4 regions of the Rhizobium sp. PP-F2F-G48 genome follow, and region 2 is predicted to be linked to each of the others. Evidence: predicted binding sites of a transcription regulator. Region 2 holds the regulator's gene; each other region holds the start of a gene.
The links. Region 2 encodes PhoB, which activates phosphate uptake and scavenging genes when phosphate is short. Its sites were predicted from a motif close to TGTCATNNANCTGTCAT; they were not measured.
Positions count from the first base shown of each region.

Region 1: phnF (phosphonate metabolism transcriptional regulator PhnF) is a predicted target of PhoB. The motif match lies at 4,591-4,607, and genes of this name have one in related genera.
Region 3: C8J36_RS11775 (DUF1045 domain-containing protein) is a predicted target of PhoB. The motif match lies at 4,981-4,997, and genes of this name have one in related genera.
Region 4: ugpB (sn-glycerol-3-phosphate ABC transporter substrate-binding protein UgpB) is a predicted target of PhoB. The motif match lies at 1,953-1,969, and genes of this name have one in related genera.

Region 1 covers NZ_SLVH01000005.1:104,887-112,210, forward strand. The annotation lists gene C8J36_RS13545 (sugar ABC transporter ATP-binding protein) at 1-535, shown strand, start outside; gene C8J36_RS13550 (ABC transporter permease) at 586-1,575, shown strand; gene C8J36_RS13555 (D-ribose ABC transporter substrate-binding protein) at 1,707-2,654, shown strand; gene C8J36_RS13560 (DeoR/GlpR family DNA-binding transcription regulator) at 2,970-3,815, shown strand; gene phnF (phosphonate metabolism transcriptional regulator PhnF) at 3,825-4,559, opposite strand; gene phnG (phosphonate C-P lyase system protein PhnG) at 4,672-5,133, shown strand; gene phnH (phosphonate C-P lyase system protein PhnH) at 5,130-5,720, shown strand; gene C8J36_RS13580 (carbon-phosphorus lyase complex subunit PhnI) at 5,724-6,836, shown strand; gene C8J36_RS13585 (alpha-D-ribose 1-methylphosphonate 5-phosphate C-P-lyase PhnJ) at 6,833-7,324, shown strand, end outside.
Region 2 covers NZ_SLVH01000003.1:573,923-581,246, forward strand. The annotation lists gene C8J36_RS10705 (Hsp33 family molecular chaperone) at 1-145, opposite strand, end outside; gene argF (ornithine carbamoyltransferase) at 354-1,271, opposite strand; gene C8J36_RS10715 (aspartate aminotransferase family protein) at 1,370-2,569, opposite strand; gene C8J36_RS10720 (GcrA family cell cycle regulator) at 3,009-3,578, shown strand; gene phoB (phosphate regulon transcriptional regulator PhoB) at 3,723-4,406, opposite strand; gene phoU (phosphate signaling complex protein PhoU) at 4,599-5,309, opposite strand; gene pstB (phosphate ABC transporter ATP-binding protein PstB) at 5,365-6,180, opposite strand; gene pstA (phosphate ABC transporter permease PstA) at 6,195-7,324, opposite strand, start outside.
Region 3 covers NZ_SLVH01000004.1:112,263-119,586, forward strand. The annotation lists gene C8J36_RS11755 (FAD-binding oxidoreductase) at 1-797, shown strand, start outside; gene C8J36_RS11760 (aldehyde dehydrogenase family protein) at 819-2,354, shown strand; gene phnN (phosphonate metabolism protein/1,5-bisphosphokinase (PRPP-forming) PhnN) at 2,395-2,985, opposite strand; gene C8J36_RS11770 (alpha-D-ribose 1-methylphosphonate 5-triphosphate diphosphatase) at 2,982-4,124, opposite strand; gene C8J36_RS11775 (DUF1045 domain-containing protein) at 4,124-4,831, opposite strand; gene C8J36_RS11780 (gluconokinase) at 5,204-5,698, opposite strand; gene fba (class II fructose-bisphosphate aldolase) at 5,812-6,858, opposite strand; gene C8J36_RS11790 (DMT family transporter) at 7,028-7,324, opposite strand, start outside.
Region 4 covers NZ_SLVH01000012.1:86,555-93,878, forward strand. The annotation lists gene C8J36_RS21715 (helix-turn-helix domain-containing protein) at 1-220, opposite strand, end outside; gene C8J36_RS21720 (L,D-transpeptidase) at 435-1,142, opposite strand; gene C8J36_RS21725 (response regulator) at 1,276-1,725, opposite strand; gene ugpB (sn-glycerol-3-phosphate ABC transporter substrate-binding protein UgpB) at 2,040-3,362, shown strand; gene ugpA (sn-glycerol-3-phosphate ABC transporter permease UgpA) at 3,440-4,321, shown strand; gene ugpE (sn-glycerol-3-phosphate ABC transporter permease UgpE) at 4,331-5,179, shown strand; gene C8J36_RS21745 (sn-glycerol-3-phosphate import ATP-binding protein UgpC) at 5,179-6,228, shown strand; gene C8J36_RS21750 (GntR family transcriptional regulator) at 6,237-6,890, opposite strand; gene C8J36_RS21755 (NRAMP family divalent metal transporter) at 7,323-7,324, shown strand, end outside.

The DNA of each region.
Region 1 (7,324 bases), on a different contig from region 2:
CGTGCCCGAAGACCGGCAGCGCGACGGGCTGGTGCAGACGATGACGGTCGGCAGCAACCTGTCGCTTGCCAGCATCGGTGCCTTCACCAAGGGCCTTTTCACCTCGCGCCGCGGCGAAGCCGGCCTCGTCACCGACGCGATCGCCAAGGTCCACATCAAGACGGATGGCGGCACGGCGCCGATCGGCTCGCTGTCGGGCGGCAACCAGCAGAAGGTCGTGATCGGCAAGATGCTGGCGACCAATCCGGAGGTCATGCTGCTCGACGAGCCCAGCCGCGGCATCGATATCGGCGCGAAGTCGGAAGTGTTCAAGCTGCTCGCCGAGCGCGCAAGACAAGGCCTCGCGGTCATCTATTCCACATCGGAAGTGGGCGAATGCCTGAGCATCGCGCACCGCATCGTCGTCATGCGCCGCGGCAGGATTTCCGCCGAATTCGGCTCCGACGTCACCAAGGAACTCATCATGGCGGCATCCGGCGAAAAAGCCGGAGGCCATGGATCGGATGGGCACGAGCCCGAAACGAGGACGCACTGATCATGTCGGCAACCCATTCCACCGCGCGCCCGACGCCGCAGAAGAAGACGATGAACATCGCTCAGCTCCTGCTCGAGGGCCGCGCCTTCTTCGCCCTGATCGCGATCATCGTTGTGTTCTCGCTGTTGTCGCCCTATTATTTCTCCGTCGCCAATTTCCTGATCATGTCGTCGCATGTGGCGATCTTCGGGATTCTCGCCATCGGCATGCTGCTCGTGATCCTCAATGGCGGCATCGACCTCTCGGTCGGCTCGACGCTCGGGCTGTCCGGCGTTGTCGCCGGCTATCTCATGCAGGGCGTCACGCTCGAACAGCTCGGTGTGGTGCTCTATCCGCCGGTCTGGGTCGTGGTCATTCTGACCTGCGCGCTCGGCGCCTTCGTCGGCGCGGTCAATGGCGTGCTGATCGCCTATTTCCGCGTTCCCGCCTTCGTGGCGACGCTCGGCGTCCTCTATGTCGCGCGCGGGGTGGCCCTGCTGATGACCAATGGCCTCACCTTCAACAATCTCGGCGGACGGCCGGAGCTCGGCAATACAGGCTTCGACTGGCTGGGCTTCAACCGGCTGTTCGGCGTGCCGATCGGCGTTCTCGTGCTCGCTCTGCTCGCTATCCTCTGCTTCGTCATGCTCAGCCGGTCGGCTTTCGGCCGCTGGCTCTATGCGTCGGGCGGCAACGAGCGGGCGGCAGAGCTGTCCGGCGTGCCGGTCAAGCGGGTCAAGATCATCGTCTATGTGCTCTCGGGCGTCTGCGCGGCGATTGCCGGCCTCGTCCTGTCGTCGCAGCTGACCTCCGCCGGCCCGACGGCCGGGACCACCTATGAATTGACGGCGATTGCGGCCGTCGTCATCGGCGGCGCGGCGCTCACCGGCGGACGCGGCACGATCGGCGGCACCATGCTCGGCGCCTTCGTCATCGGCTTCCTGTCGGATGGCCTCGTCATCATCGGCGTGTCTTCCTACTGGCAGACCGTCTTTACCGGCGCGGTCATCGTTCTCGCCGTCCTGCTCAACAGCATCCAGTACGGGCGCCGCCCGAAGTAAGCGGCGACCGACACACGACCTTCTCCGCCTATCCGGCCCCTGCCTTTCGAGGAGAGGCGGCGTCGGCCACGGACAAGCACCGCCGGGTGACCGGCACAACCGAACCGCATTTCAAAACCGGGAGAGAGACCATGATGAAACAAGCAACCCGCCTCTTGATGGCCGCCGCCGCTGCCGCCACGATGTTCGCCAGCACCGCTTATGCCGAGGGCCTGATGACGGTGATCGTCAACGATCCGTCCAACCCCTACTGGCTGACCGAAGGCAACGTGGCCAAGGCCGCTGCCGAAAAGCTCGGCTACACCGCGACCGTCGGCGCGCATAAGGGCGATACCAACACCGAGAGCAACCTGATCGACACCGCCATCACCAACAAGTCGGTCGCGATCATCCTCGACCCGGCCAATGCCGACGGCTCCGTCGGCGCGGTGAAGAAGGCCGTTGCCGCCGGCATTCCGGTCATCCTCGTCAATGCCGAGATCAACCAGGAAGGCCTCGCCAAGGCGCAGCTCGTCTCCAACAATGCGCAGGGTGCCGCCCTTGGTGCCACGCAGTGGGTGGAAGCCGTCGGCGATAAGGGCAAGTATGTCGAACTCTTCGGCGCTCCCTCCGACAACAATGCCGCGACCCGCTCCAACGGTTACGAGACCGTTCTCACGCAGTATCCGGACCTCGAAAAAGTGGCGTCGGAAGTGGCCGACTGGGATCGCACCAAGGGTCACGACAAGATGCAGTCCATGCTGCAGGCCAATCCCGACATCAACGGCGTGATCTCCGGCAATGACGAAATGGCGCTCGGCGCCATCGCGGCACTCAAGGAAGCCGGCAAGATCGCCAACGTCAAGGTTGGCGGCTTCGACGGCTCGCCGGATGCGGTCGCCGCCATCAAGGCCGGCGAGCTGCAGTACACCGTGCTCCAGCCGGTCGCCGTCTTCTCGGAAGAAGCCGTGAAGCAGGCCGACAGCTTCATCAAGACGGGCGCGACGGGCGCCAAGTCCGAAAAGCAGCTGTTCGATTGCCTGCTCATCACCAAGGACAATGTCGACAAGTACTCGGCACCCTTCGTCCTCGACAAGTAAACTCCCAAGGCCAGAGAGGGCGCCGTCCGCGGCGCCCTTTTCTCATTGTCCTCAGGTCGCCTCGCTCGCTGGTCGCATCCGTGCGAACGGGTTTTCCGTTGAAGGTTTTATGCGCTAGTGGTTTGATTCCGACATTTGCTCCCGTTTGCAGCACCCATGAGGGCAAATGCCGGAATCCAAAAAACCACTAGGAAGTTCATGATTCGAGTGGAATTTAAGAATTTTACATTTGATCACAGAGATCGCCGCTGGTGGGTATCAAATGTCAAATTCATTCCGCTAGGACGCAGGCAGAGCGAACAGAGGGGCACCGGGATGACGAACAAGACAACCGCCAGTCCGTTCATGTCCGAGCTTCCGAGCGACAGTCGTCATGCCCGCCAGATCGTGCGCCGTCAGCTGATCGCCGAGGCCGTGATGGCCGAGGGCTCCATGCGGATCGAGGACCTGACCGACCGTTTCGGCATCAGCCTGATGACGGCGCACCGGGATGTCGACGAACTCGTCAGCCGCGGCCTTTTCCGCAAGACGCGCGGTATCGTCACCGCCGCCCCGACGAGCCTGATCGAATCCAGCGACGTCTACCGATCGAGCCGCCAGGCTCGCGAGAAGGCTGCGATCGCCCGGGCGGCCATGACCTTCATCGAGCCGGGACAGGCGATCTTCTTCGACGACAGCACCACCGTGCTGCAGATGGCCCACCACCTGCCGGAAAAAGTGCCGCTGACGGTCATTACCAATTCGCTCAATCTGATGAACGAGCTGAAGGCCGTACCGGACGTCACGCTGCTCGGTCTTGGCGGGCAGTTCTACAACTGGTGCAATGCCTTCATGGGCCGCATGACCATCCGCGAGATCGAAAAACTCCGGGGCGATACCGTGTTCATGTCGATGTCGGCCATTCTCGACGATGTCGCGTTTCACCAGTCGCCGGAAATGGTGGAGACCAAGCGGGCGATGTTCGACAGCGCCGCCATGCGCATCCTTCTGGCCGACCACACGAAATTCGAGCGCCGTGCGCTCTATTCCTTCGCAGCCCTCACCGAGTTCGATCTCGTCATCGTGGACGACAATATCGCGCCGGAGCATCTGGAGCGCATGCGCTCCAAAGGCATCAACCTGATGGTCGCGCCGGTGGACCGGCCGAAGGTCGGGCGATAGGGCGTCCGCTTAAAGGGCGCTCTGCGGATTGGCGAAGACGAGTTCCATGCGATCCGCCAGAAACCGGGTGCGTATCGCCTGCACCGGCCGGTCCTCGAGATCCACATCGACGGCATTGGTGACGAGCACGATGGCATCGGCGGCGCAGGCGAGCGCGTCGGCATCGGTCGCAGCGATCCGTTCGGCCGTCAGGCGCGTTTCGCGCCGGCGATAATCGGCAAGGCCGCAGCGCTGCAGCGCCTGGGTGATCGAGCCCTCCTGCGCATAGGCCGCGATGATGCCGGGAAAGCGCTCGGCCGAGAAGTGCGAGGTGGAGCGGGACAGAGGCACGCCGTCCACCACGGCCATATGGTCCAGCCGGTGAAGCGGGGCGCCCGGCGCGAGGCCGAGCAGCCGCGCCATCGCCATGTCCGCCACCACCTTCTGCGATCCGACGAGACGCCCCGAGGGCTCCAGCGATTGCCGCATCATGTTTTCGGAAAACCGCGCCCGCGTGCCGATCGGATAGGAGATGCGCGGCTCGACCGGATTGACGAAGGTCCCTCGACCCCGCTCGGCCCGGACGATGCCCTCCGCCGCAAGGGCCGCGATGGCGCGGCGCACCGTGTGGCGGTTGACGCCATAGTCGGCCGCAAGCTCCGTTTCCGGGGGAAGGCGGTCGGTTACTGCGGCCGCAAGGATCGAGGCGCGAATGCCATCGGCCACCCGGCGCCAGCGTGAAATTCCGTCATCCTGTCTGTCCATGGCCCATCCCTTCAGCGCCGCCAGTAAAGAGTGTCACAGCGGCGTCATGATTTTCGGGTTATAAATCGGATCAAGATTAGTTGTCTACACAAATAGACAAATAGGATCCGAAATGACCACAGAACAGCAGATCCCAGATCGCAAACGCGCGCTCGACGCCATGGCGTCCATGCCCGCGGACATCCTTGCCGAGCGCTACGGTGCGATTGCCAGAACCGCACCGTCGGCAATCCCCGTGCGGGGGCCGGAGATCGGTGCCGTGATGGTGCGCGGACGGATCGGCGGCGGCGGCGCACCGTTCAACCTTGGCGAAGCCAGCGTGACGCGGGCGACCGTGAAGCTCGACAGCGGCGAGGTCGGCCACGCCATCGTTCTCGGTCGCGACCTGGAGAAGGCCCGCATGGTGGCGCATCTCGACGCGCTCGGTCAGCGTGCCGAATGGCAGCCCATGATCGAGACGGATGTCGTCGCACCCGCGCTGGTCCTCGATGCCGAAGCGCGCCGGCAGCGCGCGGAAGAAACGGAAGCGACACGCGTCGATTTCTTCACGCTGGTTCGGGGAGAAGACCGATGAGCCTTGCCTTTGTCGATGGCGGTTTCGCCGAGCCCGTCTTCGGGTCGCAGCGCGCCTTTCGCGCCCTGATGGATGCCTTTGCGCGACCGGGCAGCATCGCCGACTTCGCAGGCCTTGCCGGCCCCCCCAGGCCGATGTCGTCTGCGGCCGGCGCGATCCTTCTGGCGCTGGCCGACAACGATACGCCCGTGTTCTTCGAAACGGACATGCCGGACGCACAAGCCTGGGTCGGCTTCCACACCGGCGCGCCGATAACAGGCGCGGTGCCGTCCGCCCGCTTCGTTCACCTTGCCGACGACAGCGACACCACTGCCTGGAGCCGTTTTGCGGTGGGCACGGCGGAATATCCGGATCGCTCGGCCACGCTGCTTCTGCCGGTCGCCTCCCTTCGCGGCGGCGAGCGCCTCAGCCTCAGCGGGCCGGGCATCGAGACCTCGAGCGACATCGCGCCGCAAGGCCTGCCGAAGGGCTTTGCCGATGTCATGGCCGCCAACCGCGCCGGCTTTCCGCTCGGCTTCGATCTCGTCCTCGTCTCGGGCAGCGAGGCGCTGGCCCTGCCCCGCACCACACGCATCCAGGAGGCCTAAGCCATGTATGTTGCCGTCAAGGGCGGGGAAGCCGCCATCGAAAAGGCGCACCGGCTGCTCGCCGACCGGCGTCGGGGCGACCGCTCCGTCCCTGCACTCTCGCTCGACCAGATCGCCGGCCAGCTGTCGCTCGCTGTGGATCGCGTCATGGCCGAGGGGTCGCTCTACGATCCCGAGCTCGCCGCCATGGCCGTGCGCCAGTCGCGCGGCGACCTGATCGAGGCGATCTTCCTCATCCGCGCCTATCGCACGACGCTGCCGCGCTTCGGCGCGACGCGGCCGGTGGAGACCGGGGCCATGCGGATCGAGCGCCGCGTGTCGGCCACCTACAAGGACATTCCCGGCGGGCAGCTGCTCGGACCCACCTTCGACTATACACACCGCCTGATCGACCCCGACATGGCCGGCGACCACCCCGTCGAGCCCGGCGCCCGGCGTGACGTGGCTGGCGACGTGGCCGGCGATGCCGCCTATCCCCGCGTGACGGATATCCTCAATGGCGAGGGCCTGATCGAGCCGGATGTCGCATCCGATGCCGAGCCCGGCGACCTCACCCGCGACCCGACCGGCTTTCCCGCGGGACGGGATCTGCGGCTTCAGGCGCTGGCGCGCGGCGACGAAGGCTTTCTTCTGTCGCTCGGCTATTCGACGCAGCGCGGCTACGGGCGCACGCATCCCTTCGTCGGCGAAGTGCGCATCGGCCTTGTCGATCTGGAGATCGACCTGCCGGAACTCGGCTTTGCCGTCGCCATCGGCGCGATCCGCGTCACCGAGTGCCAGATGGTGTCGCAGTTCAAGGGCGGCGGCGAGGACGGTCCCCGCTTCACGCGCGGCTACGGCCTCGTTTTCGGTCAGTCGGAACGCAAGGCCATGTCGATGAGCCTTGTCGATCGGGCGCTCCGCGCGGACGAATTCGACGAGAACCGTGCGGCACCGGCGCAGGACGAGGAGTTCGTCCTCTCCCACTGCGACAATGTCGAGGCCACCGGCTTCGTGGAGCATCTGAAGCTGCCGCATTACGTGGATTTTCAGGCCGAGCTCGACCTGCTGCGCATGTTGCGGCGGGAACATGCGACCAAGACCTCGGAAATGGACCGACAGGAGGCCGCGGAATGACCCTGCCCGCTTACAACTTCGCCTATCTGGACGAACAGACCAAGCGCATGATCCGCCGTGCGATCCTGAAGGGCATCGCCATCCCCGGCTATCAGGTGCCGTTCGCCTCGCGCGAGATGCCGATGCCCTACGGCTGGGGCACGGGCGGGGTGCAGGTGACGGCGGCCATTCTCGGGCCGGACGACGTTCTCAAGGTGATCGACCAGGGCGCCGACGATACGACCAACGCCGTCTCGATCCGTGCCTTCTTCGCCAAGACCGCGAATGTGGCGACGACCACGAAGACGGCGAATGCGACGATCATCCAGACCCGCCACCGCATTCCGGAAGAGCGGCTGCAGGCGCACCAGACCCTCGTCTTCCAGGTGCCGATCCCCGAGCCGCTGCGCTTTCTCGAGCCGCGCGAGACGGAGACGCGGGTCATGCACGGGCTGGAAGAATACGGCCTCGTGCATGTGAAGCTCTACGAGGACATCGCCCAGCACGGC
Region 2 (7,324 bases):
AGTTGTGCCGCTCGAGGATCGCGTCCAGCATCGGGCCCAACTGGACCGCGCGACCGCGCACGTCGAGACCTTCCACCTGGAAGGGTACGACGCGGTCATCGCCCGCATAACCGAATTCGCCGAGATCTGGTCCTTTGTCCACCATGTCCATGCTCCTGATGCAAGACCCGCCGCGGCGAGCCCGAACGCAGATGACGGCGCCCCGGACAGGTCCGGGAATCGCAAGCCGCAACTCCATTCTATTGGATTGATATGAAATGCCAGCAAAAAACCGTGGCATTCCGCTTTGCACCTAGATCGGTGGCCGGATGCCGGTTTTCAAGGTTTCGGCCTTGTGCGCCGAGCGCCGCGGCTCAGAGAGCGCCCAGGCACCAGGCGAGAATCGACTTCTGGGCATGAAGGCGGTTCTCCGCCTCGTCGAACACCACCGATTGACGACCGTCGATCACCTCGTCGGTCACTTCCTCGCCGCGGTGTGCCGGCAGGCAGTGCATGAAGAGCGCGTTCTCGTCCGCCTTCGACATCAGGGCAGAATTGACCTGATAGGGCTGGAAGACATTGTGGCCGCGGGCGCGGTGCTCCTGGTTCATGGACACCCAGGTGTCCGTCACCACGCAATCGGCACCGGCGACGGTCTTTTCCGCATCGTGCGACAACACGACATTGCCGCCATTGTTGCGCGCCCAATTGAGGATCTTGTCGTCGGGCTCGGAGCCGAGCGGTACGGCCATCTTCATCGTGTAGCCGAAGCGGGCCGACCCCTCGATGAAGGAATGCAGCACGTTGTTGCCGTCCCCTGTCCAGGCGATGGTCTTGCCCTTCACCGGGCCGCTGTGCTCCTCGAAGGTCATGATATCGGCCATGATCTGGCAGGGATGCGTCGTGTCCGTCAGAGCGTTGATGACGGGAACGGTCGCGTGTTCGGCAAGCTCAAGCAGACGGCTGTGATCCGTCGTGCGGATCATGATGGCATCGACGTAACGTGAGAGAACCTTGGCCGTATCGCCGATGGTCTCGGCACGGCCGAGCTGCATTTCCGTGCCCGACAGGAACAGCGTCTCGCCGCCGAGCTGGCGCATGCCGACATCGAACGACACGCGGGTCCGGGTCGAAGGTTTTTCGAAGATCATGGCGAGCATCTTGCCGGCCAGCGGCTTTTCCGCGGTCCCGGCCTTGGTCGCTGCCTTTCGCACCCGGGCATCATCGATGATCGAGCGCAGGTTCTCCGCCGACATGGCGGAGAGATCGAGGAAGTGCCGGGTATCAGCCATGAAAATGCGGTGTCCTGTCCTTGTCCCGTCGGGGCTTTCAGCTCCCTGCCCGGGCCTGGGTGTCGGTCGATGCCGAGGTATGGTGGCGGGGTTTGACGTTACGCCGTCGCGCGCTGCTTGACCGTCGTCAGCGTTTCGCTGGCGCGCTCGATGCGGGCAAGGCCTTCACGGGCTTCTTCCGCGCTGGTGATCAGCGGCGGCAGCAGACGGATGACGTTTTCCCCTGCGGGAACGGCCAGCATCCGCTCCGCCCGGATCGCCTTCAGCAATTCGGCGGAGGGCACGGCGGCCTTGATACCGAGCATGAGGCCTTCGCCGCGGATTTCCTCGATCACATCGGGGAACCGATCGGCAAGCGATGCGAGCCCCTGACGGAAGACCAGCGCGACGTCGCGCACATGCTCGAGAAAGCCGTCGCCGAGAACGACGTCGAGTACGGCATTGCCGACGGCCATGGCCAGCGGATTGCCGCCATAGGTGGACCCATGCGTGCCCGCGACCATGCCGGACGCAGCCTCTTCCGTCGCCAAGCACGCGCCGAGCGGGAAGCCGCCGCCAATGCCCTTGGCAGCTGCGAGGATATCTGGCGCGATGCCGGACCATTCATAGGCAAACAGCTTGCCGGTCCGCCCGACGCCGCACTGGACTTCATCGAAGATCAGCATCAGGCCGTGTTCGTCGCAAAGCGCGCGCAGCGCCTGCAGGAAGGCCTTGGAGGCCGGGCGAATACCACCCTCGCCCTGGATCGGCTCGATCAGGATCGCCGCAGTCTCTTCGGTGATCGCATCCTTGACGGCGTCGAGATCGGCGAAGGGCACCTGGACGAAGCCGGGTGCCTTCGGGCCGAAGCCTTCGAGATATTTTTCCTGGCCGCCGGCCGCAATCGTCGCGAGCGTGCGCCCATGGAAGGCACCTTCGAACGTGATGACGTGGAAACGCTCCGGCCGCCCCTTGGCGAACTGGTAGCGACGCGCCGTCTTGATGGCGCATTCCAGAGCTTCGGCACCGGAATTGGTGAAAAAGACCTTGTCGGCGAAGGTGTTGTCCGTCAGCCGCTTGGCAAGCTTTTCCTGGCCGGGGATCTCGTAGAGGTTCGACAGATGCCAGACCTTCTCGGCCTGGTCCTTGAGCGCTGCAACAAGATGCGGATGCGCATGGCCGAGCGAATTGACGGCCACGCCCGCGGCGAAATCGAGATAGCGCGCGCCATCTTCCGCCACCAGCCAGACACCTTCGCCGCGCTCGAAGCGCAGCGGCGCACGCATGTAGGTCTCGTAAAGCGGGGTTGCCTCGGCCATCGTGCCTATCTCCTCGTCCTGTCCGCACGCGCTTTGCGGGGAAGGTTCGATCCGTTTTCGCAGGGACCGGCAGTGCCGGCCCGAAATGAAAAATACCGCCCTGACGGCGGCGAGCGCACTATCGGTTTTTCAGGTGCCGCTGTCAACAAAAGTCCCGGAAATACGGGTCTGGCATGCGTTTTCCGGGCGCGATGCTTTCCGGCAAAAAGACCTTGCAAATATATCACGCAACGGCAGCAAGTTGGGGAAAACCCAAAAATCGATTCGGGTCGATTCCCCGGACTCTTGTCACGGAGTCACCCCGTCTCTAGGTTAGCAAGGAATTGCTAGACGCATGCGGCGGACCTAGTCACCAGAAGAGTCAAGGCGTTGCAGCTTCGGAGCCATCCGGGGCGCGGTGAGGGATTCGTCCTTCCGTATGCCTGGAATGGAGACGACAATGAACTGGACTGACGAGCGGGTAGAGAGACTGAAGAAGCTGTGGGCCGAAGGCCTGAGCGCGAGCCAGATCGCGGCGCAGCTCGGCGGCGTCAGCCGAAATGCGGTCATCGGCAAGGTTCACCGCCTGTCGCTCCCCGGCCGCGCAAAGGCAGGCGGAGCCTCGCCGAGCGCAACCCGTCCGAAGCGTCCCGTCGTCGCCGCACGCCCGGCAGCACCGGAAGCCATCGTTGCCAACGCGGCTCCCCGCGCCGTTCCCCAGCGTCCGATGGCCCGTCCTGTCAACGCGATGAACGTCATCGAAGATTCCGAAAGCGTCTTCGCGCCGGAAACCGCACTGACCGTCACCGGTAGCGGCGCCGGCGCAACGGGCAGCAATGTCGTCGTGCCGATGTCGCGCAAGCTGGTTCTGACGCAGCTCACCGACCGCACCTGCAAGTGGCCGATCGGCGACCCGATGAAGGACGAGTTTCACTTCTGCGGCAATGACTCGCCGGATAGCTCGCCCTATTGCACCTTCCACGCCAAGCTTGCCTACCAGCCCTCGGCCGAGCGCCGTCGCGCCCGATAAGGGTCCGCGTTTTCAGACAGAGCAAAAAAAGAAATCGCCTTCTTCGTTCTGCGAAGAAGGCGATTTCATTTGTCCTTACTGTCAATCTGGGAAGATCGCCGCGCGCCAGGAACGATGCGTTCCCAGCTCTAAAGATGCAAGCGTTCAGCTTTCCAGCGAGTAACCCGCGCCGCGGACGGTCCGGATGACGTCCTGCATGTTGGAAAAGTTGAGGGCCTTGCGCAGGCGACCGACATGGACGTCGACGGTCCTCTCGTCCACATAGATATCATGCCCCCAGACGCCATCGAGAAGCTGCGAGCGCGAGAAGACGCGGCCGGGCGAGGCCATGAAGAATTCGAGCAGGCGAAACTCGGTCGGGCCGAGGCGGACTTCGCGGGTCTTGCGATGGACGCGGTGCGTCTCGCGATCGAGCTCGATGTCGCCGCACTTCAACAGCGAGGACAGCACTTCGGGACGCGCGCGGCGCAGCATGGCCTTGACGCGCGCGATCAGCTCGGGCGTCGAGAACGGCTTGACGACATAATCGTCGGCGCCGGTGGCAAGGCCGCGAACCCGCTCGCTCTCTTCGCCGCGCGCCGTCAGCATGATGATCGGCAGGCGCTCGGTCTCGCTGCGCTGGCGCAGGCGCCGGCAAAGCTCGATGCCGGACACGCCGGGCAGCATCCAGTCGAGGATCAGGAGATCCGGCAGCCGTTCCTGCAAGCGGACTTCCGCCTCGTCGCCCCGGTTGATGGTATCGACGTCGAAGCCTTCGGCCTCGAGATTGTACCGCAGGAGAACGCTCAGGGCTTCTTCATCTTCGACAACGGCAATTTTCGGCTGCATTTCTGGACTCCGTAGTGTCCTCGTCGCATGACGAGGCTTTCGCCAGAACCCGAAGGCGGCGATCATCGTTGACTGTTCAGGCATGGCGGCGGGAAACCGCCCTTTCGGCCGCCGATCCCTCAACCGAGGCATCGACCGCGTTCAAGACCGGAGACGATGGGCGCAGGAGCGTTTCCCTCCTGCGCCGTTCGCTCAGGTGGCGAGTGCGCCGACGGTGTTCGACGAGTCGTCTTTCGGGCGTTCGCCGAGCGGCTGCGCGCCGGTCGTCATGTAGTAGATCGTCTCGGCGATGTTGGTCGCGTGGTCGCCGATGCGTTCGATGTTCTTGGCGCAGAACAGGAGATGCGTGCAGGGCGTGATGTTGCGCGGATCTTCCATCATATAGGTCAGGAGTTCGCGGAACAGCGAGGTGTAGATCGCGTCGATCTCGCCGTCACGCTCGCGGATGGCCTTGGCCTTTTCGGCCGAACGGGAGGCGTAGACATCCAGCACTTCCTTCAGCTGCATCAACGTCAGCTCGGCCAGATGCTCGATCCCGCGGGACAGCTGGCGCGGCAGGCTGGCGCTGGACACGGCGATAACGCGCTTGGCCGTGTTCTTGCCAAGGTCGCCCACGCGCTCGAGATCGGCCGCGATGCGGATCGATCCCATGATCTCGCGCAGGTCGGCCGCCATCGGCTGACGCTTGGCGATCGTCACGATCGCCTTTTCGCCGATCTGGCGTTCGGCATCGTCGAGCACGACATCGTCGGAAATGACCTTCTGGGCGAGACCCAGATCGGCGTTGACGAGGGCGCGTACGGATTCCGCGACCATCTGCTCGGCAAGGCCACCCATCTCGGAGATGCGGCGGCTGAGATATTTCAGGTCTTCGTCATAGACGGATACGATATGGGTTGCCATGGATCCTGTCCTTGGAGTTCGGTCACGGGCGCTTCGCTGTCGGTCGGGCGACCGATCAGCCGAAGCGTCCCATGATGTAATCCTGGGTGCGCTGGTCATCCGGATTGGTGAACATCTTGTCGGTATCGTTCTCCTCGACGAGATTGCCGAGGTGGAACATGGCGGTGCGCTGCGAAACGCGGGCGGCCTGCTGCATGGAGTGCGTGACGATCACGATCGTGTAGTTGGCGCGCAGTTCGTGGATCAGTTCCTCGACCTTGGCAGTGGCGATCGGATCGAGCGCCGAGCAAGGCTCGTCCATGAGGATGACCTCGGGGCTGACGGCAACGGCGCGTGCGATGCAGAGACGCTGCTGCTGGCCGCCAGAGAGGCCGGTGCCGGATTCGTGCAGGCGATCCTTCACCTCGTTCCAGAGGCCGGCCTTCTGCAGGCTCTGCTCGACGATGGCGTCGAGTTCGGCCTTGCTGCGGGCCAGACCGTGGATCTTCGGCCCGTAGGTCACGTTCTCATAGATCGACTTCGGGAACGGGTTCGGCTTCTGGAAGACCATGCCGACGCGGGCGCGAAGTTCGACGACGTCGATCGAGGGATCGTAGATATCGCCGTCATCGAGCGTGATCTTGCCGGTCACCCGGCAGTGATCGATCGTGTCGTTCATGCGGTTGAGCGTCCGCAGGAAGGTCGACTTGCCGCAGCCGGACGGGCCGATCAGGGCCGTGACCGTGTTCTCGCGGATGTTGAGGTTCACGTCGAACAGCGCGCGCTTTTCGCCGTAGTAGACCGACACATCCTTGCCGATCATCTTGTGAGGGACAGCATTCATCTTCTGATCGACCGCCTTTTCGAGAGTCGCTTCTGACATCATGTTCATAATTCTCTACCTCACTACCAGCGTCGTTCAAAGCGGCGCCGCAACAGGATTGCGCCCAGGTTCATGACCACCAGGAAAATCAGGAGCACGATGATCGCGCCGGAGGTCCGTTCGACAAATGCACGTTCGGCTTCGTTGGCCCACATGTAGATCTGGACCGGCAAAGCCGTCGAAGGTTCGAGCGGCGAGCCCGGGAAATCGACCACGAAGGCCACCATGCCGATGAGCAGCAGCGGTGCGGTCTCGCCGAGCGCATGCGCAAGGCCGATGATGGTGCCCGTGAGGATACCCGGCATGGCAAGCGGCAGGACATGGTGGAAGATGGTCTGCATCTTCGAGGCACCGAGGCCCAGGGCTGCGGCCCGGATGGACGGCGGCACCGCCTTCAGCGCGGCACGCGTGGCGATGATGATGGTGGGCAGCGTCATCAGCGTGAGGACGAGGCCACCGACGAGAGCCGCCGAGCGCGGCATGCCGGCGAAGTTGATGAAGATCGACAGGCCGAGCAGACCGTAGACGATGGAAGGAACGGCCGCGAGGTTGTTGATGTTGACCTCGATGAGGTCGGTCAGCTTGTTCTTCGGCGCGAACTCTTCGAGATAGATCGAGGCGGAGACCCCGATCGGCAGCGCGAGCGCCAGAACGATCAGCATCATGTAGAGCGAGCCGAGCGCTGCGACGCCGATGCCGGCGGCTTCCGGCCGCGACGAGGCGCCCGAGGTGAAGAGGCCCGTGTTGAAGGACTTCGTCATCGCCCCGTCCTGCGCGAGCGTCTGCATCCAGGCGAGCTGCTTGTCCTTTACCTTACGGTTGGCCTCATCGACCGTCACGTCGATCTGGCCCTTGTTGGCCGAGTCGATATTGCCTTCGGCGAGCAGCGCCACCGGCACCGTCTGGCCGATGATGGCCGGATTGGCGACGACGACGTCGCGGAGCTGCGTGCGGGCGCTGGCCGAGACCATATCGGTCGCCAGCTTGACGTCGGCGCGGTTGTTGGGATCGATGCCCAGCTTCTGCACGAGCGCATCGCGCACCAGCAGTGGATAGTTCGCCGTCATCAGCTTGGCGGGGTTGGTCGCCCGTTCGTTCTTCGGATCGATGACCTTTTCGCTGAACGTGATCGGCAGGACGATCTCGGTCTGCA
Region 3 (7,324 bases), on a different contig from region 2:
GCTGCGTGCTCAATCTGGAACGCCTGCCGCTGCAGACCGCAACCGCCTATCTGGTGCCGGCAGGGCCGGAGTCGGTCATGCCGCTTCTGCGACGGATGGAAGAAAGACTGGGCACGACCCTGTCGGCCTTCGAGGGCATGTCGCGCAATGCCATCTCGGCGGCGCTCGATCATGTGCCGTCGCTGCGCAACCCGTTCCAGAACGGCGAAATCCCGGACTATGTGATCCTCGCCGAGGTCAGCCGGACGTGGCAGACGCGCGAAAGCGAGGAGCCTCTGGGCGATATGCTCGAATCCGTGCTGGCTGAAATCTTCGAGACGGAGGAGGCGCCGCTCGCCGACGCCTTCATCGGCCCGGCGCATGAAATGTGGGCTTTGCGGCATGCTCTGTCGGAAGGCGTCAAACAGTCCGGCCGCCTCATCGCCTTCGACGTCGCCTTCCGTCGCGGGGATATCATGGCATTCTGCGAGAGGATGAAGCGCGACATGCCGGAGCGCTTTCCGGAGGCGCGGATCTGCGATTTCGGCCATATCGGCGACGGTGGGGTCCACCTCAACATCGTCTTCCCGCGGGACGCGGAAGGGCTTTCCGACGGTTCGCTGGAAACGGCGCTTCGTGACTGGGTCTATGCCGTCGTCGTCGAGGATTTTGCCGGCAGCTTCAGCGCCGAGCATGCCATCGGCCGCAAGAACCAGCACTATTACGATCTCTATACGCCGCAGAAGATCAAGGACATGGCCTGCGGCCTTCTCCCCCTCACCTCGCCCGGCGGGCTCGGCACCGTTCGCTTCGGCTGATACAGTTTCAGGAGTTAAACCATGAATATCGCCCACAAGCCGCTCGATGTGGTTGCAGAGACAGGTCGATTGCTCGGCCTTCTCGGCGTCGATCCGTCCCTTCACACAGGCGGCGACATGGCGTCCTTCTCCCCGGTGACGGGTCAGGAGATCGCGCGCCTGAAAACCATCTCGGCAGACGAGACTGCCACGCGGATCGAGGCGGCGCACGAGGCCTTCAAGGCCTGGCGGCTGATCCCGGCGCCGCGCCGCGGCGAACTCGTCCGCCTGCTCGGCGAGGAGCTTCGCGCGCACAAGGCCGATCTCGGCCGCCTCGTGTCGCTCGAAGCCGGCAAGATTCCGTCCGAGGGCCTCGGCGAAGTGCAGGAGATGATCGACATCTGCGATTTCGCGGTCGGCCTCTCCCGCCAGCTCTACGGCCTGACGATCGCGACCGAGCGCCCGGGCCACCGGATGATGGAAACCTGGCATCCGCTCGGCGTCATCGGCGTCATCTCCGCCTTCAACTTCCCCGTCGCCGTCTGGGCCTGGAACTCGGCGCTCGCCCTCGTCTGCGGCAATGCCGTGGTCTGGAAGCCGTCGGAAAAGACGCCGCTGACGGCGCTGGCCTGTCAGGCCGTTCTCGAAAAAGCCATCAAGCGGTTCGGCGCGGACGCACCGTCCGGCCTGTCGTCCGTGCTGATCGGCGACCGGGGGATCGGCGAGGTTCTGGTCGATCATCCCAAGGTGCCGCTCGTGTCTGCCACCGGCTCCACCCGCATGGGCCGCGATGTCGGTCCGCGGCTGGCCAAGCGCTTCGCCCGCGGCATTCTGGAACTCGGCGGCAACAATGGCGGCATCGTCTGCCCGTCCGCGGATCTCGACATGGCGCTGCGCGCCATCGCTTTCGGTGCCATGGGCACGGCCGGCCAGCGTTGCACGACGCTGCGGCGGCTGTTCGTGCATGACAGCGTCTATGACGCCCTGCTGCCGCGCCTGAAAAAGGCCTATGGCAGCGTGTCCGTCGGCAATCCGCTCGAAAGCACGGCCCTCGTCGGCCCCCTGGTCGATCGCCCGGCTTACGAGGGCATGCAAAAGGCGCTTGAGGACGCCAAGGCACATGGCGGCAGCGTGACAGGTGGCGAGCGTGTCGATCTCGGCCACGCCGAAGCCTATTACGTGAAGCCGGCGCTGGTCGAAATGCCGGAGCAGGCAGGGCCGGTGCTGGAGGAAACCTTTGCGCCGATTCTTTATGTGATGAAGTACAGCGACTTCGACACGGCGATTGCGGCCCACAATGCGGTCGCGGCCGGCCTGTCCTCCTCGATCTTTACCCGCGACCTGCAGGAATCCGAGCGGTTCCTGTCGGCCGACGGATCGGATTGCGGCATTGCCAACGTCAATATCGGCACGTCGGGTGCAGAAATCGGCGGCGCGTTCGGGGGTGAAAAGGAAACCGGCGGTGGTCGCGAATCCGGCTCGGATGCCTGGAAGGCCTATATGCGTCGGGCGACCAACACGGTGAACTATTCGAAGGCGCTGCCGCTCGCCCAGGGCGTGTCGTTCGACATCGAGTAAACCGAACAATGGATAAGGGCGCGTTTGACGCCCTTATCCGTCAACTGGCTTCGGCCTTCGCCAAGGACAGCACGAAGGCGGCGAAGCGCTCGCCGGCCTCTTCCAGCGGGCCGCTATTGTCGATGGTGGTCAGATGCGGATCGCTCGTCATATCCGGCACCTGGCGGGCGAGCCGCTGGCGGATCTCAGCCTCGCTTTCCCGCGCGCGGGCAATCAGACGGGCGGCGATGACCTCCGGCGACGCAACGATATTGACGACAGCTACGCGCGGAAATGCCTCCCGAAATTTCTCAAGCACGGCGCGGCTGCCATTGGCCACGAGCGTGCGTCCGTCCTTGAGTTTGGCGTGACATGCGGCGGGAATGCCGTAGTGAAGGCCGTGGGCCTCCCAATGCACGGCAAACGCACCCTGCTCGGCACGGGCGCAAAACGCCTCGGGCGATATGGCTTCGTGATCCTCGCCCCCGGCGTCGTGCGCGCGCGTGATCACGCGGCGCACAAGCTCCACCTCGGTCGATCTCGTCTTCAGCCGGGTCATGGCATAATCGATGACGCTGTCCTTGCCGGCGCCGCTCGGGCCGACGACGACGATCATGGCGCCGGTGCCGCCTGTCGGGTGATCCGGGGTCATGCGACACGCCGCCCCTTGCGCCAGACGGAGCGGACGATGGGAACGCCACGTGGGCGCTCGACGCGCACGAGGTCGGCGCGGCGACCGATCGCGATCCGTCCCCGATCTTCCAGACCGACCGTGCGGGCGGGATTGTCGCTGACGAGCGCGATCGCTTTTTCCAGGCCGAAGCCCTCGATGGCATCGGCGAGCAGAAAAGGCGCGTGGATAAGGCTGAAGGGCACATAGTCGGAGGAGAGCACATCGAGCACGCCGCGCTCGGCAAGATCACGCGCAGCGATGTTGCCGGAGTGCGAGCCGCCGCGAACGACGTTCGGCGCGCCCATGAGAACGCTGAGGCCGGCATCGTGCGAGAGGTCGGCGGCCTCCAGGCTGGTCGGAAATTCCGCCAGCTTGACGCCGAGGTCGATCGATTCTTCGACATGGGCGACCGTGGCATCGTCGTGGCTGGCGATCGGGATGCCGCGGGCGGCGCAGAGCTCGGCAAGCGCGATGCGGTGGCGGGCGGAATTGCGTTCCGACAGCGCCAGCTGCTTCTCGACATAGATTGCGAAGGCCTCGTCCGAGAGGCCGCGCTTGATCTTGTAATAGAGGATGTACTGATCCATCGTCTGGAACTGGCGCTGGCCCGGCGCGTGGTCCATCAGAGAGACGAGACCGACCTTCGGATCGTCGCGGAAGGCGTCGAACTGGTCGAGCACATTGTCGGTCGAGACCTCGCAGCGCAGGTGGATGCGGTGATCGGCGCGCAGCCGGTTCTCATGCTCGGCCTCGGCCAGCGCATCGGCCATGGCGCGCATCTCGCCGGTGGCAAAGCCATCGTCGCCCTCCGCCGATCCCATGCGCAGACAATCGAAGACGGTGGTGATGCCGGAGGTGACGATCTGCGCGTCATGCGCCTGGATCGCCGCCATCTTCATCCAGCGCAGGCCCGGACGGGGGGAATAATGCGTTTCCAGGTGGTCGGTGTGCAGTTCGACCAGGCCCGGAATGAGGTAATCGCCCTCGAAGTCTTCTCCGGTGTGCAGCGAGCCGGTCGAGATATCGGCAATCTCGCCGTCGCGAACGAGGACGGATCCCTTGACGATTTCATCCGGCAGAACAATGCTGGCATTGGTGAAGATCTGCTCGATGGCCATCATTTCTCTCCTTCGATCGCGGCATCGCCCAGCGGCATCAGCGAGTGGACGGTAAAAGGACTGCCGCGCTTCGGCTCTATGAAGAGCGCAAGGGCGGTCACCGGCAGCGGCTTTCCGAGGAAACCGGCAAAGGCCTCTTCGAGTGCGGTGCGCATGGCGGGGCGCCGATCTTCCGGAACCTTGCCGGTCAGCGTCATGTGAAAGCGAAACGCGTCGAAGACATAGGGATAGCCCCAGGTTTCGAGATTCCGCCGCTCGGCCGGCGGCAGCGTCTCCGGCTTGCGCCGCTCCATGTCTTCGGGCGACAGGGCTGCCCGGAAGGGCTCGAACCGCCGCACGGTTTCGGCGGCAAAGCTCGCAAGCGCATCCGACGGCGCACCGGGAACGAGCGCGAAGAAAGGCCCGAGCTGTCCGAGCGTCAGGGACGGGATCTCGAACGGCTCGCTTTCGGCGGAGAACTCGTCCAGCGCTGCCAGCAGCTCGGCCTCCGTGCGGCCGGGCGCAAGTTCGAAGGGCGCCTTCAGCGTGGCGTGAAAGCCGTAGCGCCGTGGGTCTGCCGTCAGCGTGCCCAATTCTTCCGTCGAGAAACCGGGGACCTCGGGCGTCGGCACGCGACCATCGAGAAAGGCATCGCGGGAGAGCCAAGCTGATGCAGCCAGGGTCAGCGCGTCGTCTTTGGGGGGCGTGAAGTAAAGGGCGTAGCGCATCGCATCCTCATCCTGGCCGCTTCCGGCCTTCGCACGATCTTGCAAAGCCGTGGCAGTCTTTCCTGTTCCACATCATCCGAGCACCAGGAGACGCATGTCGAAGCAGATGTGGATTTGTACCGTCGTTGCGGCACGCGTGTCATTCTCGTGTGACGACGTCATGACATCGCGCCATGTTCCCACCTTCCGTCGCCTCGCCCGCGTTCCCCCGTCGGTATGCCGTCTTGAGAATCACGGAAAGTCGTCTTCCGCATGTCCTTAAAGCGCTTTCCCCGCCGGAGTCACCGGGGCGAATGCGCTCTCAAAGAAGCAAAGCCGCTATGCGTCAAATATGCCGCAGCCCGGGTATCGGTGCCTTTGTCTAAAAAGCTGTCATTCCGTCGGGAGATTGCCCAGGCCATCGATGGCGGCGATCACGACCGCCTCGAGCGGGCGATCGATATCGACCGTGACCACGAGGTCTTCGCCTGTCGGCGGTTCCAGCGTGGCCAACTGGCTGTCCAGCAATGTCGTCGGCATGAAATGGCCCGTTCGGTGGCCCATGCGGGATTCGAGGACGGCTCTGGTGCCGGTGAGATAGACGAAGGCGAGCCGCCCGCCCGCGGCTTGGCGCAGGTGATCGCGGTAGACTTTCTTCAAGGCGGAACAGGATACGACGACCGCGTGTCCCGCATCCGAACCCTCGTGCAGAGCCTTGCCGACGGCATCGAGCCACGGCCAGCGATCCTCGTCGGTCAGCGGCGTACCGGCCGACATCTTGGCGATGTTTTCCGGTGGGTGAAGGGCGTCTCCCTCGATGAAATCGGTTGCGAAAGCCTTGGCGATGGCCTCGCCGACGGAGCTCTTGCCGCAACCGCTCACGCCCATGACCACGACGGGCGCGGGAAGGTGGTTGGCGGCTGTCGCGTCGAGAGAGGTGTCGGGGGCGGAAGCCCCCGGTTTTCCCCCCCGTTTTTCCTGGCTGCTACCCTGCACTGTGATCATGCCATCTTTGCGTAGGCGGCAGCCATTTCGGCCATGCGCTTGATACGGATCGACGGCGCCTTGCCGGCGGTGCGGAAGGCCTCGAAACGCTCCAGGCAGACATCGGTCATCAAGGCCGTCGCGGGCTTCAGATAGCCGCGCGGATCGAAGTTCTCAGGCTTCTCCTTGAAGCATTTGCGGATCGTTCCGGTCATCGCAAGACGCAGGTCGGTGTCGATATTGACCTTGCGGACACCGAAGGGAATGCCGCGCTGGATTTCCGACAGCGGCACGCCCCAGGTCTGGGTCATCTCGCCGCCATAGGCGGTGAACAGGTCCTGCAGGTCCTGCGGCACTGTGGAAGAGCCGTGCATGACGAGGTGCGTGTTGGGCAGGGCCTTGTGGATTTTCTCGATCGTCTCGATCGACAGGATGTCGCCATCCGGCGCGCGGGTGAACTTGTAGGCGCCATGGCTGGTGCCGATGGCGACGGCAAGCGCATCGACGCCGGTCTTGGCCACGAAGTCGAGGGCCTGTTCCGGGTCCGTCAGCAGTTCCTCGCGCGTCAGCCTGCCTTCGAAACCATGCCCGTCTTCCTTGTCGCCCGCACCCGTTTCCAGATTGCCGAGGCAGCCGAGTTCGCCTTCGACCGAGACACCGGCCGCGTGGGCGATCTTCACGACTTCGGCGGTCACCGCGACGTTGTATTCATAGCTTGCCACCGTCTTGCCGTCGGCGAGCAGCGAGCCGTCCATCATCACGGAGGTGAAGCCGTTGGTGATGGCCGAGATGCAGGTGGAGGGCTGGTCGCCGTGATCGAGATGGAGGCAGATCGGGATATGCGGATATTCCTCGGCCGCGCCGAGGATCAGGTGCCGCAGGAAGCCGTCGCCGGCATAGGCGCGCGCGCCGCGGCTCGCCTGGAGGATGACGGGGCTGTCCGTCTTGTCGGCAGCTCGCATGACCGCCTGGACATATTCCAGATTGTTGACGTTGAAAGCCGGTACCGCGTAGTCGTTTTCGGCCGCATGATCCAGCAATTGCCGAAGGCTGATCAGTCCCATTCCCACTCTCCCCGTTGTGCCGGCCGCATTGTTCGCCGCCGCGATTTTCTCCGGGCGTCCTCTCGAGGTTACGTCGCCGTCCCTTGGAGCCGCTGCCGCCCGTTCCCTGTTGGTTGACCAGCATAAGGATCGCAACCGCTTTGGCAACGCTCAACGGTCAATCCGGTCGCTATTCGTCGCGGTGGTTGATTTTCTTTAGCTTTTGCTCACGGAAAAAGATGAAGAGACCGGAGGCGACGATCAGCGCGGCACCGATGACGACCGTCGGGCGTGGCGTGTCGCCGAAAAAGATCCAGCCGAAGACCACGGCCCAGAAAAGCAGCGTGTATTGCAGCGGCACGACGGTTGCGGCATCCGCGAGCTTCAGGGAACGGCTGACAAGCACATGGGCGAGCATGGCGACCACGCCGAGCAGGGCGGGAAGGAGAATGGTTGCGGGATCGAGCGGCTTCCAGCTGCCGGGAAC
Region 4 (7,324 bases), on a different contig from region 2:
GCTCGCTGTAGCGGCGCTTTTCCAGCAACCCGCTTTCGACGAGCGCCTTTAACCGTGCCGCCAGGATGTTGGGTGCGATGCCGAGGCTCTCCTCGAACTCGTCGAAGCGGCTGAGGCCGTTGAAGGCATCGCGGAGAATGAGGATCGTCCATTGATCGCCGACGCGCGCAAGGCTGCGCGCAATCGGGCACTGCATTTCGCCAAAACGTGTTCGGTCCATGTTCCGCGCTCCCGTGATGGACAATCATCCCGGAGTAACTTGCAAAATGCAAGTTATAAGTCGCGAATGCTTCGGATCCGGGCAGATCCGAAGATGAGGAAGGTTATGCGCCTTGCTCGGTTAGCGACTGAAATGAATGCGCGCATACGCGACCGATGTTCGATAGCGCCCCGCTCTGTCTGCCGGAAAGGTCAGGCGGCAGGCACTGGAGCGTCTACTGCCGCACGACGATGCGAGCGCCTTCCGGCACGCGATCGTAAAGATCGATGATATCCTGATTGATGAAGCGCACGCAGCCGGAGGATTGCGCCTTGCCGATCGAGCGCCAGTCCGGATTGCCATGCAGCCGGTAGAGCGTGTCCTGACCGTTCTGGAAGATGTAGAGCGCGCGGGCGCCGAGCGGATTGTTGATCCCCGGCTCCTGGCCTCCATTGGCGATCGAGTAACGGGCAAGCTTTGGCTGGCGCGCGACCATCTCGTCGGGCGGCGTCCAGCGCGGCCATTTCTTGCGCCACTGGATGACCCCCTCGCCCTGCCAGGCGAATCCATCCTTGCCGATGCTGACGCCATAGCGCATTGCGGTTCCACCCTTCTCGACCAGATAGAGATAGCGGGCTTTCGTATCGACGACGACGGTGCCGGGCGCTTCGCCGGTGGGATCGATGACGCGCTGGCGATAGAACCGCTGCGGAATATTCTTGTAAGGGATAGCCGGCAGGCTAAAGCCTTCGTCGGTGCGGGCCGCGTAGATGACGGCGGGATCGGGTTGCTCGCCATCATAAGTCTTCGGTGCGATGACGTTGACGACGGGCTCCAGAAACGCGCCAATGCTCTGTGTGGAGCAGCCCGTCAGGAGCGTCGCGGAGGCGACGCCCGCGCATCCGAGAAAGCGTCGGCGCGATAGCGAAACGGTGGTCGTCATCTCAAGGCCTTGGGGGTTGGACAGGCGCTTGGCGCCTCTGTCGGAGGGTTTGTTGTTTGAAGGGGACGCGCCAATGGCCGGGCTCGGAAAGCTAGACCATCGACGTCATGTCAAGGCAGAAATGTCGGGACCGTCAGCCGGCAAACAGCGTCAGCTCGGGCGGCACGATGGCAAGATCGCCACGACGGCGGGCGATGGCATAGGTCAGGGCGCCGCGGACGGCTTCCGCGCTGACAGGCTTTTTCAGGACGCCCATCGTGCCGGAAACGCCCTTGCCCAGCATGTCCGGATCCGACGTGGTGAAGATAACCGTGACGTCGTGATCCTGCGCCAGGATACGGCCGATTTCCGGGCCGCTCGGCCCGTCGGCAAGGTTGACATCGACGAATGCGATGGCGGCAAGACCACCGATCCGCAACGCATGCTTCTTGCGGCTGGCAAAGCCAACGACGCCGGCATTGAGGCCTGCCGCAGAAACGGCATCTTCCAGGTCGAGCGCCAGCAAGAGATGATCTTCGATGATCACGACGGGATAGTCGATGATCGGACGGCTCTGCCACCGGCGGACTGTGTTCTCGGTCATGACGCTATACCCATTCGACGTTGAGACTGCAGCTGAAATGGATGAGCAAAGCTTTTGTTCCAATTTTATTTGAATTGTCTCGAACTCTAGATTATTAACAAAGTATTAATGGAGAAGAGCGAGAGGTTTTACTTTATCGACTTGATGGCCGCCGCGCCCTTCGGCGGTTGATTGGCCGTGGAAGAGGGGCGATTGAAGGTTGCCGCCCGAGAAAAAGCCCGGCATATGTAACCGTCTAATGACGGTCGAGGAGGATCGTCGCGCTGATATCGCGGAGCGGCACACCTTGCTTCGCCACAACCGGGAGGACGTTCATGTTCAAGACATTCCTGAAGGCATCGACCCTGAAGGCGACCGTCGCCGCACTTGCTTTGTCGGCTACCGGGCCGTTGGCCGCATCAGCGGCGACCGACCTGCAGTGGTGGCACGCGATGACCGGCGCCAACAATGAGGTCGTCAACCAGCTTGCCAAGGAATTCAACGAGAGCCAGAGCGAATACACCATCACGCCGGTGTTCAAGGGCACGTATCCGGAAACGCTGAACGCCGGCATCGCCGCCTTCCGCTCCAAGCAGCCGCCGGCGATCATTCAGGTCTTCGACGCAGGCAGCGGCGTGATGATGGGTGCCGAAGGCGCGATCATGCCGGCCGCCGAAGTGCTGCAGAAGGGCGGCTTCACTTTCGACAAGTCGCAATATCTTGCTGGCATCGCGGCCTATTATTCGAAGCCCGACGGCACCATGCTGTCCTTCCCCTACAACTCGTCCTCGCCGATCCTCTATTACAACAAGGATATCTTCGCGAAGGCCGGCCTCGACGCCGAGGCGCCGCCGAAGACCTGGCCCGACGTCTTTGCGGCTGCCAAGAAGATCAAGTCGAGCGGTGCCGCATCCTGCGGTTTCACCTCGACCTGGCTCACCTGGATCCAGACCGAGAACCTGGCCGCCTGGAACAATGTCGCCTATGGCACCAATGAGAACGGTCTGGGCGGCACCGACGTCAAGCTCGAGTTCAATGCGCCACTCTTCGTCGAGCACTTCCAGGCGATTGCGGATCTGGCAAAGGACGGCACCTTCCGATATGGCGGCCGGACCTCGGAGGCCAAGCAGCTCTTCATGTCGGGCGAATGCGCGATCCTGACGGAATCCTCCGGCGGTCTCGGCGATATCGTCAAGTCGGGCGTGAAATACGGCATCGGCCAGTTGCCCTATTACGAAGGCCACGGACCGCAGAACACGATCCCGGGCGGCGCGAGCCTCTGGGTCTTCGGTGGCAAGAGCGACGCGGAATATGCCGGCATCGCCCAGTTCTTCAACTTCCTGTCGCAGACCAAGATCCAGGCCCGGCTGCACCAGGTTTCCGGCTACATGCCGGTTACCAATGCGGCCTATGAGGAGACCAAGAAGTCTGGCTTCTACGACAAGAACCCAGGCCGCGAGACGCCGATCCTGCAGATGATGGGCAAGGCGCCGACCGAGAACTCCAAGGGTGTGCGTCTCGTCAACCTTCCACAGGTTCGCGACATCATGAACGAAGAGTTCGAAGCGATGCTTGCCGGCAAGCAGGATGCGAAGGCTGCTCTCGACAAGGCCGTCGAGCGCGGCAACGCGGCCATCGCGGAAGCCAACGGCAACTGATCCGCACCTGACCGTCTCGCCGGCCCCCGCTTACAAGGGTCGGCGAGACGTCTGCCTGTCGTCCCGAGGAGCTCCCGGTGCACAACGTCGCCTTTCCCAACAAGATACTGCCCTACCTGCTGGTCGCCCCGCAGATCATCCTCACGGTCATCTTCTTCTTCTGGCCCGCAAGCCAGGCGCTCTATCAGTCCGTGATGCGCGAGGACCCGTTCGGCCTGAAAAGCGGCTTCGTCGGCCTTGCCAATTTCCGTTCCGTGCTGTCGGATCCGAACTATATCCACGCGCTGCAGGTCACCGTGGTCTTCAGCATTCTCACCGCTCTCGTCTCCATGGGCGTGGCGCTGTTGCTGGCGACCGCCGCGGACAAGGTGGTGCGCGGGCAGACCTTCTATCGCACGCTGCTGATCTGGCCTTATGCCGTGGCGCCTGCCGTCGCCGGCATGCTCTGGCTCTTCATGTTCAACCCGGCCATGGGCACGTTTGCCTATCTCTTGCGCCGAAACGGTTTTGGATGGGATCCGCTCCTCAACGGCGATCAGGCCATGGGGCTCGTCGTGGTCGCGGCCGCCTGGAAGCAGATCAGCTACAATTTCCTGTTCTTCGTCGCCGGGCTGCAAGCCATTCCGAAATCGCTGATCGAGGCAGCATCCATCGACGGTGCCCGCGGCGCACGGCGGTTCTGGACCATCGTCTTTCCGCTGCTGGCGCCGACCACCTTCTTCCTGCTGGTCGTCAACACGGTCTACGCCTTCTTCGACACGTTCGGCATCATTCATTCCGTCACCGGCGGCGGGCCGGCGAAAGCCACGGAAACGCTGGTCTACAAGGTCTACAACGACGGCTTCGTCAACCTGAACCTCGGCTCCTCGGCGGCGCAGTCCGTCATCCTCATGGTCATCGTCATCGCGCTGACGGCATTCCAGTTCCGCTTCGTCGAAAAGCGGGTGCATTATGGTTGAGGCCCCGAGATGATCGAAAAACGCCCCATCGCCAACTTCGTCGGCCATGTCATCCTGATCCTCGGGATCATCGTCGTCGCCTTCCCGATCTATTATACGTTCATCGCCTCCACGGCGACGTCGGAGGCGATCATCCGCCCACCCATGTCGCTGCTGCCCGGCGGCCATTTCGTCGAGAACTACACCGAGGCGATGACCGGCGGCGTCGAGCGCGTCGTCGGGGTCAGCCTCGAACGGCTGCTGTTCAACTCCTTCGTGGTCGCCGTGGCGATCGCGGTCGGCAAGATCGTCATCTCGTTCCTGTCGGCCTTCGCCATCGTCTTCTTCCGCTTTCCCTTCCGCATGGCCTTCTTCTGGATGATCTTCGTCACGCTGATGCTGCCGGTCGAGGTTCGCATCCTGCCGACCTACAAGGTGATCGTCGATCTCGGGTTGATCGATACCTATGCGGGGCTGACCCTGCCCCTGATGGCCTCGGCAACCGCGACGTTCCTCTTCCGTCAGTTCTTCCTGACCATACCCGGAGAGCTCGTGGAGGCCGCGCGCATCGACAATGCCGGGCCGTTCCGCTTCATGCGGGATATCCTGTTGCCGCTGTCGAGCACCAATATCGCGGCTCTGTTCGTGATCCTGTTCATCTATGGCTGGACGCAGTATCTCTGGCCGCTGCTCGTGACCAATGATGCGAAGATGAACACGGTCATCATCGGGCTGCGGCGCATGGTGGATTTCACCGATGCCTCGACGCCGTGGAACTATGTGATGGTCACGGCGATCCTTGCGATCATCCCCCCCATTCTCGTCGTGGTGCTCATGCAGCGCTGGTTCGTCAAAGGTCTCGTGGAGACGGAAAAATAATGGCCAATATCGTCCTCAACGACGTCCGCAAGAAATATGGCAATGTCGATGCCATCAAGGGCATTTCGCTCGATATCGCCGACGGCGAGTTCCTCGTGCTCGTCGGCCCGTCCGGCTGCGGAAAATCGACGCTGCTGCGCATGATCGCGGGCCTCGAGAGCATTACCGGCGGCGAGATCTCTATCGGCGGGCGTGTCGTCAACACGCTGGAACCCTCCGAGCGGGACATCGCCATGGTGTTCCAGAACTACGCGCTCTATCCGCACATGACGGTGCGCCAGAATCTCGCCTATGGCCTGAAGAACCGCAACACGCCGCAGGCCGAAATCGATCGTCGGATATCCGATGCGGCCAAGGCGCTGGAAATCGAGGCCTTTCTGGAGCGCAAGCCCCGTCAGCTCTCCGGCGGCCAGCGCCAGCGCGTGGCCATGGGCCGCGCGATCGTGCGCGAACCCGCTGCCTTCCTGTTCGACGAGCCGCTGTCGAACCTCGATGCCAAACTCCGCGTGCAGATGCGCGTCGAGATCAAGCGGCTGCAGAAATCGCTGAAGACGACGAGCGTGTATGTGACGCACGACCAGATGGAGGCGATGACGCTCGCCGACCGGCTCGTGGTGCTGAACGGCGGCGTGATCGAGCAGGTGGGAACGCCGATCGAGCTATACGAAAAACCGGCGACCACCTTCGTCGCCACCTTCATCGGTTCGCCCTCCATGAACCTGCTGCCTGGTCTCTCGAGCCCGGCCTGGAGCCTGGGCTCGAACGTCGCGCTGCCAGCGGGAAGCGCGACGCTCGGCATCCGTCCGGAGGACCTGCATCTGTCGGAGGCAGGCGCTGCGGATGAGGCGTTCCGCGCGGATGTGAAGGTTGCGGCTGTCGAGCTTGTCGGCGCGGAAAGCTATGTTCACGGACATCTGACGGACGGCCAGCCGATCATCTTCCGCGTCGCCGGCCGGTCCCGCATTCTGATGGACGACATCGTGCCGGTTGCTGCCAGCCGGCAGGCGCTGCATGTGTTCGACGCGACCGGCCGGCGCAAGGACGGCTGAGCCGCGGTTCAGCCGATCCGGGAAAACGCGGCGAGGACGGTTCGCTCCGACTGGGTGAGGTAGACCTCCAGCATGCCGGCGGCCTCCTGCGTCCGTCCGGCTTCCAGATGGTCGAGGATCGCAGCGTTGAGATCGACATAGGGCGCGTGGAGCAGTTCGGGATCGGCAAGCAGGCCGAAGCTCAGGCGAAGCTCGGCGGCGATCTGGGCATAGAACGCGTTGAGCCGCTGGCTATCGGCCAGTTCGACGATGCCGGCGTGGAAGACCATGTTCTGGCTGCCGACCAGTCCCCATTGCTTCTCATCGCGCGCGATCCGTGCCGCCTCGACCGCGCCGCGCATACGGGCGACCGCCGGATGGTGTGGATAGGCCTTGGCCAGAGCCTGACACTCGATCATCCGCCGGACACGGTAGATATCGATGATCGAGGCCATGCTGGGCGTAGCGACGAACATGCCGCGATTGGGCTCGTGGCGCAGAAGCCCTTCCTTGGTCAACAACCGAAAGGCCTCCCGCAGCGAGTTTCGCGACACGGCGAAATCCGCACTCAGCGCCGCTTCCGACAGGCGTTGTCCCGGCTTCAGCTCCCCGGCGATCAACCTGCCCCGTATTTTTTCCGCAAGCCGTGGCGCGAGCGCCGATATCGTGTCCTGCTCTGCCATCGAAAACGCGGTCCCCCCGGGCGCCCATCCTCTACGGCGCACTTCGGCCGCAGCGATATCGCGGATCCCGTCGGAGGGAAACCTCTCCATGACCTTTACAAGGCGCCTTCGCTTCGATTTCGGCGACACGCCATCGAGGTCGCGGAGCCGGGCAGCAGACGACGGGTAACGGAGCGCCTAAAAGTTGCGCTTCGACCGTCGTTTCCTGCTCGTTCGCTTGGCACGCTGCCGCGGGAATGAACAGTTTAAGTGAACGATACAACAAAATCGTTGAACGATATTGACAGGATTGTGAAACGGAGAGACCTTGCTTTCATAACAGCCGCTCGACCCCACGCTCCGGGGGCGACGTGGTCAACAAAGAGGGTAACAATGGCCGACAGATCAGCATCTCCATCCGCGCCGTCCCAAGGCAGTCCCGTGCCCGGAGGCAT